DNA from 3 places in the Solibacillus ferritrahens genome. Region 2 is predicted to be linked to each of the others. Evidence: riboswitches for the same ligand, from Rfam matches in the RefSeq annotation. Region 2 holds a riboswitch; each other region holds the start of a gene.
What was found. Region 2 has a riboswitch for preQ1 ahead of SNE38_RS05680 (QueT transporter family protein). Riboswitches for the same ligand answer to the same signal wherever they lie in the genome.

Region 1: another riboswitch for preQ1. It lies ahead of queD (6-carboxytetrahydropterin synthase QueD); the one in region 2 lies ahead of SNE38_RS05680 (QueT transporter family protein).
Region 3: another riboswitch for preQ1. It lies ahead of queF (preQ(1) synthase); the one in region 2 lies ahead of SNE38_RS05680 (QueT transporter family protein).

What each region holds. Positions count from the first base shown of each region.
Region 1 covers NZ_JAXCLE010000008.1:99,571-103,863, forward strand. Annotated here, with positions in the region: gene SNE38_RS09905 (hypothetical protein) at 50-634, shown strand; gene queE (7-carboxy-7-deazaguanine synthase QueE) at 766-1,494, opposite strand; gene queD (6-carboxytetrahydropterin synthase QueD) at 1,487-1,960, opposite strand; PreQ1 riboswitch class I at 2,086-2,132, opposite strand; gene SNE38_RS09920 (S8 family serine peptidase) at 2,701-4,293, shown strand, end outside.
Region 2 covers NZ_JAXCLE010000004.1:76,898-81,190, reverse strand. Annotated here, with positions in the region: gene SNE38_RS05690 (ABC transporter permease) at 1-423, opposite strand, end outside; gene SNE38_RS05685 (ABC transporter substrate-binding protein) at 632-1,648, opposite strand; PreQ1 riboswitch class I at 1,940-1,984, shown strand; gene SNE38_RS05680 (QueT transporter family protein) at 1,991-2,476, shown strand; T-box leader at 2,648-2,855, shown strand; gene SNE38_RS05675 (metal ABC transporter ATP-binding protein) at 2,916-3,899, shown strand; gene trpD (anthranilate phosphoribosyltransferase) at 3,906-4,293, shown strand, end outside.
Region 3 covers NZ_JAXCLE010000016.1:66,416-70,708, reverse strand. Annotated here, with positions in the region: gene SNE38_RS14955 (VUT family protein) at 1-352, opposite strand, end outside; gene queC (7-cyano-7-deazaguanine synthase QueC) at 352-1,020, opposite strand; gene queF (preQ(1) synthase) at 1,133-1,633, opposite strand; PreQ1 riboswitch class I at 1,759-1,805, opposite strand; gene SNE38_RS14940 (DUF2294 domain-containing protein) at 1,892-2,236, opposite strand; gene SNE38_RS14935 (trimeric intracellular cation channel family protein) at 2,505-3,119, shown strand; purine riboswitch at 3,250-3,349, shown strand; gene SNE38_RS14930 (MFS transporter) at 3,412-4,293, shown strand, end outside.

The sequences.
Region 1 (4,293 bases), on a different contig from region 2:
ACATAAGGAGGGGTATCAACATAGTATTTATGGGGAGGGATAGTAAATTATGTTTGGAATATCTGACCTCATTTCACTGATTATTTCTGCGTTTATTATATTACCTGCTGTTGTATTTCTTCGGGAAATGGGCTATATAATTATAAGTTGGCTATTTGGTGTACGCGAGCCAAGAATAACAATCGGGTCTGGACCAAGAATTATTAAACTTGGGATGGTCGATATTCGTAAATACTATCATGTGTATAGCTGGTTTTCGTATGATGAGTTAAAATATGAAAATAAGTTTGCCTATATTTGTATGTATTCAGGGCCTATTTTAATCAATCTCTTCTTTGGTCTTACAATCAATTTTTTAATCGCCAATGGATGGGCTGAAGAATACAAAACATTTTGGGATCGGTTTGTTTTTTATGCTTTTTATTATGTACTATTCGATGCAGTCCCAATGATTACGTTCAACGGAAAGCCCAATAATGGAATGATTATTTATCAAATGATTCGGTATGGGAAACGTATTGATTCAGCTAAAGAGCCCTTCCTCCCAGCGACTTCAGATGTGGAGAAAGAATATCAAGAGTACATGAAGGAATCTGAGGAAATTAAAAAACAACATAAAGAAGAAAAACCATAACTAAACTAATAATAGATGTTATATAAACTAGGTCCATGCAGGCCGTTTGTTATAAATTTTAAATAATCTATAGGAAAAATAGCTTGGTGGGTGCAGCACCGCATTAACCAAGCTCTTTTTTTCTTTTAATTCTATACGCCTCTTTTATTTCCCCAGATTAGGGTATGCAGTTGCGGTAATACCTTCACATTTTTTAATTCTGTATCCATCATAACTTTATGGATTAACCTTTGATAATTTTCCAATAAACGCTTAACCAATTCAGAATTATCCTTTGAATTAATATCATCATTTCCAACCTGAAGATAAAAATTGATACTCGGAAATTGAAGATGTACTTGTTTTGCATAAGCATAATCCTCTTGATTAAAGACCACAATTTTGAGAGAAATATGCTGATTGTTGTTTCTCTCTCTAAGTTTCTCAAAAATATATGAGAGCATAGAAAAGTCGGTCGTCATGCCAGAACTTGGGGGCTTAGGTGAAATGGTTAATTCATCAATTTGATACAACCAGTCTTGCCACTTGCTTCCCTGGGTCTCCACGCCAATCTTTATATGATTCTCTTTTAAAACTCTAACAACCGATTCCAGATTACGAAGAAGGGCTGGATTTCCCCCTGAAATTGTGACGAATGAAAAGCTGTTGCCTCCAAGGCGTTTTAACTCTGACCAAATCTCTTCTGCTGTCATTTGTACGATAAGATGTTTGCCACTACCATCCCATGTAAATGATGAGTCACACCAGGAACAAGAATAATCACACCCAGCTGTGCGTACAAACATTGTCTTCTGACCTACTACCATTCCTTCCCCTTGAATCGTCGGACCAAAAATCTCTATAACAGGAACTTTATTCAAATTCCATCCACTCCCTTCTCGCTTCAGCATAGCTTGTAGGAGTTTCATATAACTTAATAAATTCTACTCGTGCCCCATTAAATGTTTGTTCATCAAGCAAGGCTTCATTCATTTTTTCAAAGATCCAGACAACAATATTTTCTGCCGTCGTGTTCATCGGTGGTAGAGTCTCGTTTAAATAGTGATGATCTAAATATACCTCTATTTTTTGTTTCCAAATCTCCTTGATGTCACCAAAATCAAGCACGAGACCACGTTCATCTGGATAACCACTTAACCCTAAGACTGCACGATATGTATGACCATGTAGGTTTTTACATTTGCCCTCATAGTTATGTAAATGATGAGCCGCATCAAAGGTAAATTCTTTACTGATGAGAACACGTTTTGAATGATACTTTAATTGATTTCTTTGAATATCTTCATCGACTTTTTGTAGTTTCTCAACAATTCTAAAGTTAGACATTTAATAAGATTCCTCCCTGAAAATTTTCCCGACAACTTTCAAGAGAGGCCTTGTCATTCATCCTATTAAAACATATGTATAAATAAAAAAAAGCCACGTCCTTTATGGACATGGCAAGTTGTCATGTATCCATAGTTTTTTATAGAGGGTATAAGCTATGAACCTCTCCCGTTCAATTCCGGGTATTCTTTTATAAGAATATAATATACAAAGTATTAGAAAATTTCAAATTTATTATTTCACTAAAAATACCCAATGTCATTTTTACTCCATACTTTCTAATAATTTATCGTACTTAAGGTATTAGCTTATCTTTCTGTTATTCCCTTCAAAAGAAACCTATGGGAAAACAAAGCAATTTTTTTGTTGATACTTATTGTAAAACCCAGATGAAAAGTTAATATATTAAAAAAGATAGCCGAGACTATATGGTAAAAGCTATACTTTTTCAATCTTAATATTACTATTTTAAAAAAATTTTAATAAAATCATATGACTTTAATACAATTACCCCTCACTTTACTCGGGTGAAGACATTCTAATTTTAATGCATAAAGTTCTACTTTTTTATTAAATTCCTAGGCAGATAGATTTAACATATTTTTGAAGAAATGATACTAATTATCAATATTTTAAAATATTTAAAATTTTCAATATTCGAATTGATTCCCTTGTGATAAATTGGGAATATCATACTAGACTGAAAAGTATGACAATTAAGAGTGAAGGGGAAATGAGATTTGAATAATTTTAAATTTACGAAGTTCTTTAGTAGTATTCTAGCTATCGTTATGGTGCTGTCTTTATTGATGCCATTCTCGAGTGCAAATGCTGAAGAACTGAAATCATTCAAGCAGAATAGTCAAAGTGAAAGTATGATTCAACTAAAGGCGGCTATTGCTGAACAGCTAAGCTTGTCTAAGGATGGTCCAACTCTTCACGAAAGCTTACAAAGTGTATCTGGCAATCAGGATATTGCAGTCATTGTTCATTTATCTGAAAAGCCTGTTGCACTAGAGCAAGGGATGAGCCAAGTTAAAGGCAAAAAATTCTCCAATGCTAGAGCAAATGAAGTTCGTTCAAATGTAAAAGCTCAGCAAGCAAAAGTAAAAAAAGAGTTAGCTATTAAAAAAGTACAGATGACTCAAGGGTATACGTTTGATACAGTTTTAAACGGTTTCGCAGCAACTATTAAAGCAAATGATCTTCCGAAACTGCTTTCAGTAGACGGAATCACACTAATTGAGCCTGATGCAACGGTTTATGCATCAGAAGATCAAAACATGAAATCATCGGAGCTTATTAAAGAAGAAACATTAGAGGCTTATATGAATACAAGTAATTCCTTCCTTGGCATCGAACAGCTATGGAACGAAGGTATTGAAGGACAAGGAGTTAAAGTAGCAGTACTAGATACAGGTATTGATGCAGATCACCCGGAATTTGCCGGAATTTATAAAGGTGGTAAAAACTTTATTCCCCACTCATCAACTTACAATAAGCCTCGTGCAGATGACGATGCATCGGAAACATTACCTTCAGAGCGCCCAGCTGGGACACCTGAATTTAATGCAAATGGTAGCTCGTTCTATACTTCTCACGGTACACATGTTGCTGGGACAATTGCAGCAATCGGAGCTAACGAATTTGGCATCAAAGGAATTGCTCCAAAAATAGACCTTTATGCTTATCGAGTTCTTGGAGCATATGGTAGTGGCGCTACATCAGGTATTGTTAAAGCTATCGAAACTGCCGTTTTAGAAGAAATGGATATTATCAATCTTTCACTTGGCGGCGGAGCTAACTCTGAAACGGATGCTGGTTCATTTGCAATTAACAACGCAATGATAGCGGGAACAATCGGAGTCATTGCAACAGGTAACTCTGGTCCAAATCGTGGAACAATGGGAACACCAGCAACTGCTCGTCTAGGGATTGCTGTTGGTAACACAACAAATCCAGAAACAATGTATAACGGAGAAGTTAATATTACAATTGGTGATTACAACTTAACAAAACAGCTTCCATTAATGGGAACAACTTTTGGTAAAGATTTAGCAACACAGCTTCAAGGTGAATTCGACCTAGTTGCGATTCCTGGAAACGGAGAAGTAAAAGATTTTGAAGGAATTGATGTAGCTGGTAAAGTAGCATTAATATCTCGTGGCAATATTGCATTCGTTGATAAAATTGCAAATGCAAAGGCCAATGGTGCAATTGCAACAATTATTCATAACTTTGCCGGTGGATCGAATGCACCGGACATCTCAGGAACTTTCCTTGGTGATTCATTCGAATTCCTACCAACTTTTGATATGTCAGTAACAGATGGT
Region 2 (4,293 bases):
TGAATCAATGCCTAGCCCCGACCAAAAATTACCGAATGTCGAAAAGATTGTTTCTGAATTTAATAGTGGAATATTTGGTCTCGTTACACCAGTATCGGAACTTAATCCCATAATACGAAGATTGATGGAATAAAGAGCGATCATCATTAAAATCCCTGCAAGCAGCGGATTAATTTTCCCTTTAGTGTGTAAAATTCCTGTCATACATCCAGCAATAAATCCAGCAACTGTTGCGACCAATGTTGCGAGTATAGGATTATAGCCAAGTACAATCATCATTGCTGCAGTACCTGCACCCGTTACAAAGCTTCCATCAACCGTTAAATCCGGAAAATCCAACACCCGGAACGTTAAATAAACACCAAGTGCCATAATTGCATAGATGATTCCTTGCTCTACCGACCCAAACAAAGCTGTAAACATTCTGAATCATCTCCTACTATAGTTTTTTCCATTACACCATGGCGAGCGTAAGAACACTCGCGACCACTAAAAAGAGGTTAAACGTTAATTCGCGCTGGGATCCCCTCAGACAACCAGCCTTGACCTCATTACGATGACTTTAGGCTGATCTTCCTTTTGGATACAAGCGCGAATATTTATTCCTGGCTATTGTTTACCAGCTTTCAAATTATTGAACTTCTGCTTCCCATTCAGGTTTAACTTCCAACCCTAAATTTTCTGCAGTCGCTTTATTAATGACTAATTTTAAGTTCGCTGGATATGCTGCCGGAATTTCGGAAGGAGATTTCCCTTCCAGTAAAATTTGAGCTGCCATTTGCCCCGCTTCATAACCGATATCATAGTAATTGAAACCGTATGCTGCCAATCCGCCACGTGCTACAGAATCCAACTCACCAACAATTAATGGTAGTTTATTTGCATTTGCCACATCGATAACTGATTCTAATGCATTTACAACTGTGTTATCTGTAATGATGTAATACGCTTCTACTTTACCTAATAATGATTCTGTTGCTTGTTTTACTTCCGCTGATGTTGAAGCAGATGCTTCTACAATTGTAATACCTTCTTTTGCTGCTAATTCTTTAGCAGTTGAAATTTGGGCTACAGAATTTTGCTCCCCTGCGTTATACACCATCCCTACATTTTTCACACCTAGTTCTTTTAAGAATGCCATTGTTTTCGGCATTGTTTCTGGGTGTAAATCAATTGTTCCGGTAACATTTGACCCTGGAGTTGCCATTGATTCGATTAATTCCGCACCTACCGCATCTGTTACCGATGTGAAAATGATTGGAATATCTGCAGTTGCACCTTTTGCCGCCTGTGCAGATGGTGTCGAGTTCGCAAAAATTAAGTCTACATTATCACTTACTAATTGTTGTGCAATTGTCATGTTTGCACTGTTATCTCCATTAGCTGATTTATCCACATACTCTGCTTTAATCCCTGCATCTTCAATCGCCTTTTTGAATCCTTCTTTTGCCGCATCTAATGATGGATGCTCTACGATTTGCGTTGTTCCAATTTTAAATGTTTTTGCTTCATCAGTTTGTGCAGTCTCTTTTGTTCTGTCACTTGCTGTAGCATTAATAGCAGTATCTTTCTCTTCTCCACCGCATGCTGCTAATAGTAAAAGAAGCCCAAATACTAAAAAGGAAAGCTTCGTTAATTTACGTGTCATCTATTTATCCCCCCATTATTCTCTGTCACTTTAAAGCGACGAACTTCATTTGGATGAAGTGTGAATTAAAATTATATTACCTCTTCATTTTCAGATAGTCAATAAGATTTAGAATGTTCAGAAATTAATATATATACTAGTAAATGCACTAATGTTAATTTCGTGCTTTAAACTGCTAAATCGCGTTTATTTCATTCAAAATTTTATTATTTGTCAATTTATTGAACAATGATGGAAAATTAGTTCTATAATTCTTTACTTTCGTTTTTAATATTGCTATGATTGCAGTTGCTTTGCGTGGTTCGTAACCATCCCACGTTAAAAAACTAGGAGGAATTTAATATGAAAGTAAAGTTTCTTGCAACAAGTGCAATTATTGCAGCATTATATATTGCAATTACAATGCTAGTTGCCCCGATTAGTTTTGGACAAGTACAGTTTCGTATTGCCGAAATATTTAATCATCTAATCGCCTTCAACCCCCGTTTTATGCTGGGTGTTGTATTGGGTGTATTTTTTTCAAATTTTCTTATGTCATCGGTTGGTCCAATTGACCTGATTTTTGGCGTGGGACATACTATTCTTACACTAGGAATTTTTATTTTCATTTGTAAGTTTGTAAAAAACATTTGGGCACGTTTAGTTATTAATACGACACTCTTTACGTTTACAATGTTTATCATTGCGGCACAGCTTAACCTAGTACTGGACTTTCCGTTTTGGGAGACATGGTTATTTGTAGCATTTGGGGAGTTTGTTGTTTTAGCTGTTGGTGCACCTATCATGTACACTTTAAATAAACGACTTGATTTCAAAAAATTGATCTAACATATATCGTTTCACCCACTGGTCATTAGCCGGTGGGTTTTTTGTTTAAGTTTTTTTAGAATTGTTTGACATTTTTATTTTCAGTGTTAGAATAAGCATATTCAAAATATTACATTACGGTAGCAGGTTGCGGGAGCGCGACCACCGTTTCAGTTGAGAAGAGTTTAGTTGAGTAAATTGTTGAATAAGAAGAGTAGCATTTTCCGTTTTGTGCAGAGAGCGTATGGTTGGTGAAAATACGTCAAAAGGTAAATGTGAATGGGCCTTATGAAAGCTGCCGGCATTAGTTGGCGGACGGTACCCTACCGTTATCAGGTTTAAGTGGAGGCTATTTTATAGCTTCAATCGAGGTGGCAACGCGGTGCAGATCGTCCTCAGCAAAAGTTTATTCTTTTGCTGGGGACTTTTTTTATTCCCAAAATTAAAAGGAGTGTGTCGAATGGTAATTCAACAACGTTTTCGTACATCAATGAAAAAAGTGAACGGTGATTTACTGACACCGATTTCCATTTTCCAACGTTTAAAGGGCCACCGAAAGTTTCTTTTGGAAAGCTCGTCCAAGTATGAAGGTGATGGACGCTATTCCTTCATCGGCGTCAATCCAAGAAAAACCTATAGTGGGATTGGACAGCAGCTTATCGATAAATCACATCTGTCCAATAGAGAGTACACATACGATGGTGAGCTTATTCAATTAATAAAACAGGTAATGCCGCGCATATCATCGCATACCGAATATCCGTTTACAGGCGGGGGTATTGGCTATATTCATGCCTTGCAAAAACCATTGCCTGAACTGCAGTTTCACGTTTACGATACACTCGTTATTTTTGATCATTTAACAGACGAGATTGCTGTTTTCCATACGAATATCGAAGCTGAGCAGGATGAGCCGAATATCGATGTAATGATTGAACAGTTGTTTACAAGCACAACACCTGCCGAAAAGTCGTATACCTTAAACGATGTCGAAAAAGAGCGAAATGGTCATTATGCCGCACGATTTACTGGAGATACCCTTTCGCTTTATCGAAAAATGCGGATTGATTATGCTGCACCTTATATGTATTATGTCGAATTTGATGATTGCACTGTACTTGGAACATCACAGGTAAACTTTATGCAAGTACGGGACGGATCTATTTCAGTTACAAACAAAGCATTGCCGATAGAGCCATTTAGTGTGGAAAATTCAGTGCAGAAATTGGCCACAACAACACAAGGCTCACTGAACCCAACGTTGCATGCGATTGATATTGTAAAGGAGCTTCTGCCGGCACAAGGCTATATCGGCTATATCGGCTTTAACGGGCAAGTCGATTTTACGACACCCGATAATACAATAACGATTCAGGGAAATGTTGCACATCTTCACACAGAAACGAGTGAGGATGTCCCATTCCACTCACTATTGAAAGGATGAGTATGTATGCCTTTACTTCCATATATTGAAAAAATCGAGCGAAAAGAACATTTAGTTTTTAAAGAGATGCAACAGGCTGCACAACTCATTTTTAATGAGCAGACACCAAAAGAGCAGATAGCTGCCTTTTTAACAGCGATGAGTATCAAAGGTGAAACAGCACATGAAGTTGCCGGGCTCGCTTCTGTCATGAAATCACATGCCGTTTCTGTCGATGCACCAGAAGGTATTTATATCGATAATTGTGGTACAGGTGGCGACGGTCTTCAAAGCTTCAATATTAGTACGACCGCAGCTTTCGTGTTAGCCGGCGGGGGCATTTTAGTTGCAAAGCATGGTAACCGGAAAGTGTCGAGCGCTTCAGGCAGCTCGGATGTTTTAGAAGCACTTGGCA
Region 3 (4,293 bases), on a different contig from region 2:
CTCCGACAATTCCACTATAGAACACACGCCACGCCATCGGTAATTTTAGACGTGTGTAAATTTCTGTATCGGCCGTTTCTGCCACTAAAAAAGATAGTGCAGATGCAGCTACAATAATTAACGTATCGCCTAATGAGAACGATACAGTTGCAGATAAAACTAATGCCAGTAAAATGAAGCCATATGTTTTTTTACGACCGTATTTATTTTGCACTAAGTCACGGAATATAAATGTCGCACCAATTAAGAATGAACCCATCGGTATAATAAACATGCCCAATTCAAGCGGTGCAAAACGTGCTGTTACAACGTTTGCCGTCACAATAGATACTAAATAAAATAAAATTCTTATCATAATACCTCTCCTGTTTCCTTCGAGTATAAGTACGTTTCCATCCCTTGTAATCGCAGCTTACATGCTGGGCAATCCCCGCATCCATCCGCAATAATGCCGTTATAACAAGTCAGTGTTTTCTCTCTAACATACTCAAATGCGCCAAGCTCATCGGCTAATGCCCATGTTTCAGCTTTATCAATCCACATGAGCGGTGTATGAATTACAAAGGGGCTATCCATTGATAAATTCAGTGTCACATTCAACGATTTTATAAATATATCGCGACAGTCCGGATAACCGCTAAAATCCGTTTCGCATACACCTGTGACAATATGCTTTGCGCCGATTTGGCTTGCCAACACACCCGCAAACGATAGAAACAGTAAATTTCGTCCCGGTACAAAGGTTGATGGCAATCCACCCTTTTCCCCTTCTTCCACTGGTATATCATCACGTGTTAAGGCATTTGGTGCAAGCTGATTCAGTAGCTCCATATTTAAAATATGGTGTCGTACATTCTGTTCTTCGGCAATCTTTTTAGCGCATTCAATTTCCAATGCATGCCGTTGTCCGTAATCAAATGTAACAACTTCCACTGCTTTAAAATTTTTTAATGCCCAAAACAGACATGTTGTACTATCCTGTCCGCCGCTAAATACGACGAGTGCTTTTTCGTCCTTCATCTTTTTGCTCCTTTTAAACGAAAAAACAGCACTAAGATTATGTGCTGTTTAATCTTAGTTTTTTATAGAGGGTCGCTAATAACCTCTTTCACCTGCAAGGTATATTTAATTTTTAACGGTTGTCGATTTTTTCTGGATATAAATCATGGTTCATTAAACGGTAGTTGGCAATTTCCTCATATTTTGTGCCAGGACGACCGTAATTGCACCAAGGATCAATTGAAATGCCTCCCCGCGGCGTAAATTTACCCCATACTTCTATGTAGCGCGGGTCTAACAGCTTGATTAAATCATTCATAATAATATTCACGCAGTCTTCATGGAAATCGCCATGATTACGGAAACTAAATAAATATAATTTTAACGACTTACTCTCCACGATTTTCTGATCCGGAATATACGAAATATACATCGTCGCAAAGTCCGGCTGCTGTGTAATCGGACAAAGACTCGTAAACTCTGGACAATTGAATTTCACAAAATAATCGCGGCCAACATGCATATTATCAACAGACTCCAACACTTCTGGTGCATATTCAAAAGCATATTTCACATTTTGATTTCCTAATAACGTTAAATCCTCTAAACCATCTTTTTCGTGTCTACTAGACATGAAAAACCCCTCCTTCGTTCATACCAAAGTATTCCAAGGAGGGGTTAAGCGTATCATCATCAATAAAAAACTATCGGATGCAATAAAAAAAGCCACATCCGATATGGACATGGCATAATATGCATGTATCCATAGTTTTTTATAGAGGGTATCAGCTATGAACCTCTCCTGAACAACTCAGGTATTTTAATCTTTTCTCATTCTATTAGAAATAAAGTCCATTGTAAAGAAATAATTGAAAATATGGTACCTATACCCCTACACAATTGACTTTTCAAATATAAATACCGATACAGCCATATCCTCTTCCACCTTTATATCCGAAAATAAATGAAGCAGCTTTGATTCGACGAGCTCCTCCAATCCTTCAGGAACCTGTTGCTTATAAATTTCCTGAATCATTTGGGTTCTCGCATTGTGGATAACCTTTTTTCCTTCTTCTGATTGAATAATAAATTTTTCAGTAGGTGTCAGAATGCCGTACATCGTTGTGACAGCCATATTCTCCACGAAATGCGTATAAATTCTATCCGGTCCTTTTCCATATAGCTCTTTACGTACTTTTCGTACGATTTCATTAAAAATGGTTTCCTTCTTCCCCATTTGTACACACCCCCTAGTTTATTCAAACTATACAATATAACTTTAAAAAAAATAAACCCTTCTCTCTCCAACTTGTTCTTTTAAAACAAAATAGTATAATAAAAGAAATAAATGGAATTCCAATAATTATTTGTTGGGGTGCTATTTACATTTTATAAAATGGATTGATTCGTTAGTAGGTATTGCTAATTTATTACTCCACTACAAGGTCTTTTTAAAAGACGTCTTGTGGTGGAGTTTTTTGTATTTTAAAGGGGGTTATAAAAGGATGTCATGGGTTGTTCTTCATTTTATCGGGATTATTTCATATGCAGCAACGGGAGCATTTGTCGCTCTTGAAGCGAGATTTTCATTTATAGGTGTATTTGCTTTAGGTTTTATTACAGCTTTTGGAGGAGGGCTGATTCGAAATGTAATTATAGGGATTCCTGCTACTGAACTGTGGGAGCAATCCACTATTTTAACAGTGTTCATAACATTAATCATCATCGTGTTAATTCCACTAAAATGGACTGACCATTGGAGAAGATGGGGAATGTTTTTCGATTCAATTGGTCTTGCTTCTTTTGCCCTTCAAGGTGCCATGCTAGCAAGTGAAGTTTATTCCAATGATTTAGATGTGATGATTTTGGCCGCCCTATTTACAGGAGTAGGCGGCGGGGTAATGCGGGATGTGATTGCTGGTAGAAAACCGCTTGCATTGAAGGAAGAAATTCATGCGATATTAACTATTTTATGTGCCATCTCTATTTGGCTTGGCTTGAGCTCCCCTCTCGCACTCACACTAATCGTTCTGGTTGTAGTTGCAATACGTTTGTCAGCAATTCACTACAATTGGAGACTTCCTCTGCCGTGTCATTATGAAGAAAATAGGAAAATATAGCTTTACTTATAGCGGAGCGTGAAATAAACGTTACAAACTTATTTATTTCCCTCCCTGTTAAATCAAAATTAAAAAACTTGATAAATCAAATGAAAGCTAGTAAACTATTCAAGTGCTCGTTTTATTACACAACAATATAGTAATATAGTACTGTATAACCTCAAGGATACGGCTTGAGGGTCTCTACCAGGAACCTTAAAATCCTGATTACAGAAAATGATTAATCTCATTTTTTGTAATCAGGATTTTTTTATTTTCTAAATTTTTCATCAGAAAGGATGTATAGCAGATTATGAATTTCAAAGTTATTATACTCGCATTATCAACTGTTGCTGTAGGTTTGGTTGAATTAATCGTTGGCGGTATTCTTCCAATTATTGCAACGGATTTGAATATTTCAATAAGCTCGGCCGGGCAGCTAATTACGGTATTTGCCCTTATTTATGCGATTGCCGGTCCAGTGCTATTAGTTTTAACGAGTAAGGTCGAACGGAAAAAGTTATACCTTATTTCGTTGTTTATATTTTTCATCAGTAATATCATGACTTATTTCAGTACGGACTTCACCTTTATGATGTTTGCCCGTGTTTTAAGTGCCATGAGTACATCACTGATCACTGTGCTCTCTTTAATAATCGCTGCAAAAGTTGTTGCACCGACACATCGAGCAAAGGCGCTAGGTCTTATTTATATGGGTATTAGTTCGTCGCTTGTATTAGGTGTACCACTTGGAATTTTAATTTCCGATTATTTCGGTTGGCGTGTTATTTTCCTAGGGATTGCCATATTATCGATAGGCTCTTTTATCCTGATTTCTATTTATTTAGAGCGCATTCCTGGTGAAATGGCCGTTCCACTTTCACAACAATTAAAGGCAGTTACCAGCTCCAAAATTGGTACGGCCCATCTTGCCACGATGTTTATGCTGGCAGGACATTATACAATATATGCGTACTTCACTCCATTTTTGGAAACAGAGCTTAATCTGAGTTCAAGCTGGATCAGTCTTTGTTATCTATTATTCGGGATTGCTGCAGTGAGTGGTGGCGCATTTGGAGGCACACTTTCAGATAAGATTGGTGCCCCTAAAAGTATTATTATTGTCATCATTTCGTTTGCTGTCGTGCTGTTCCTGCTGCCATTCATGACCTTTTCACTTATTGTATTTATACCG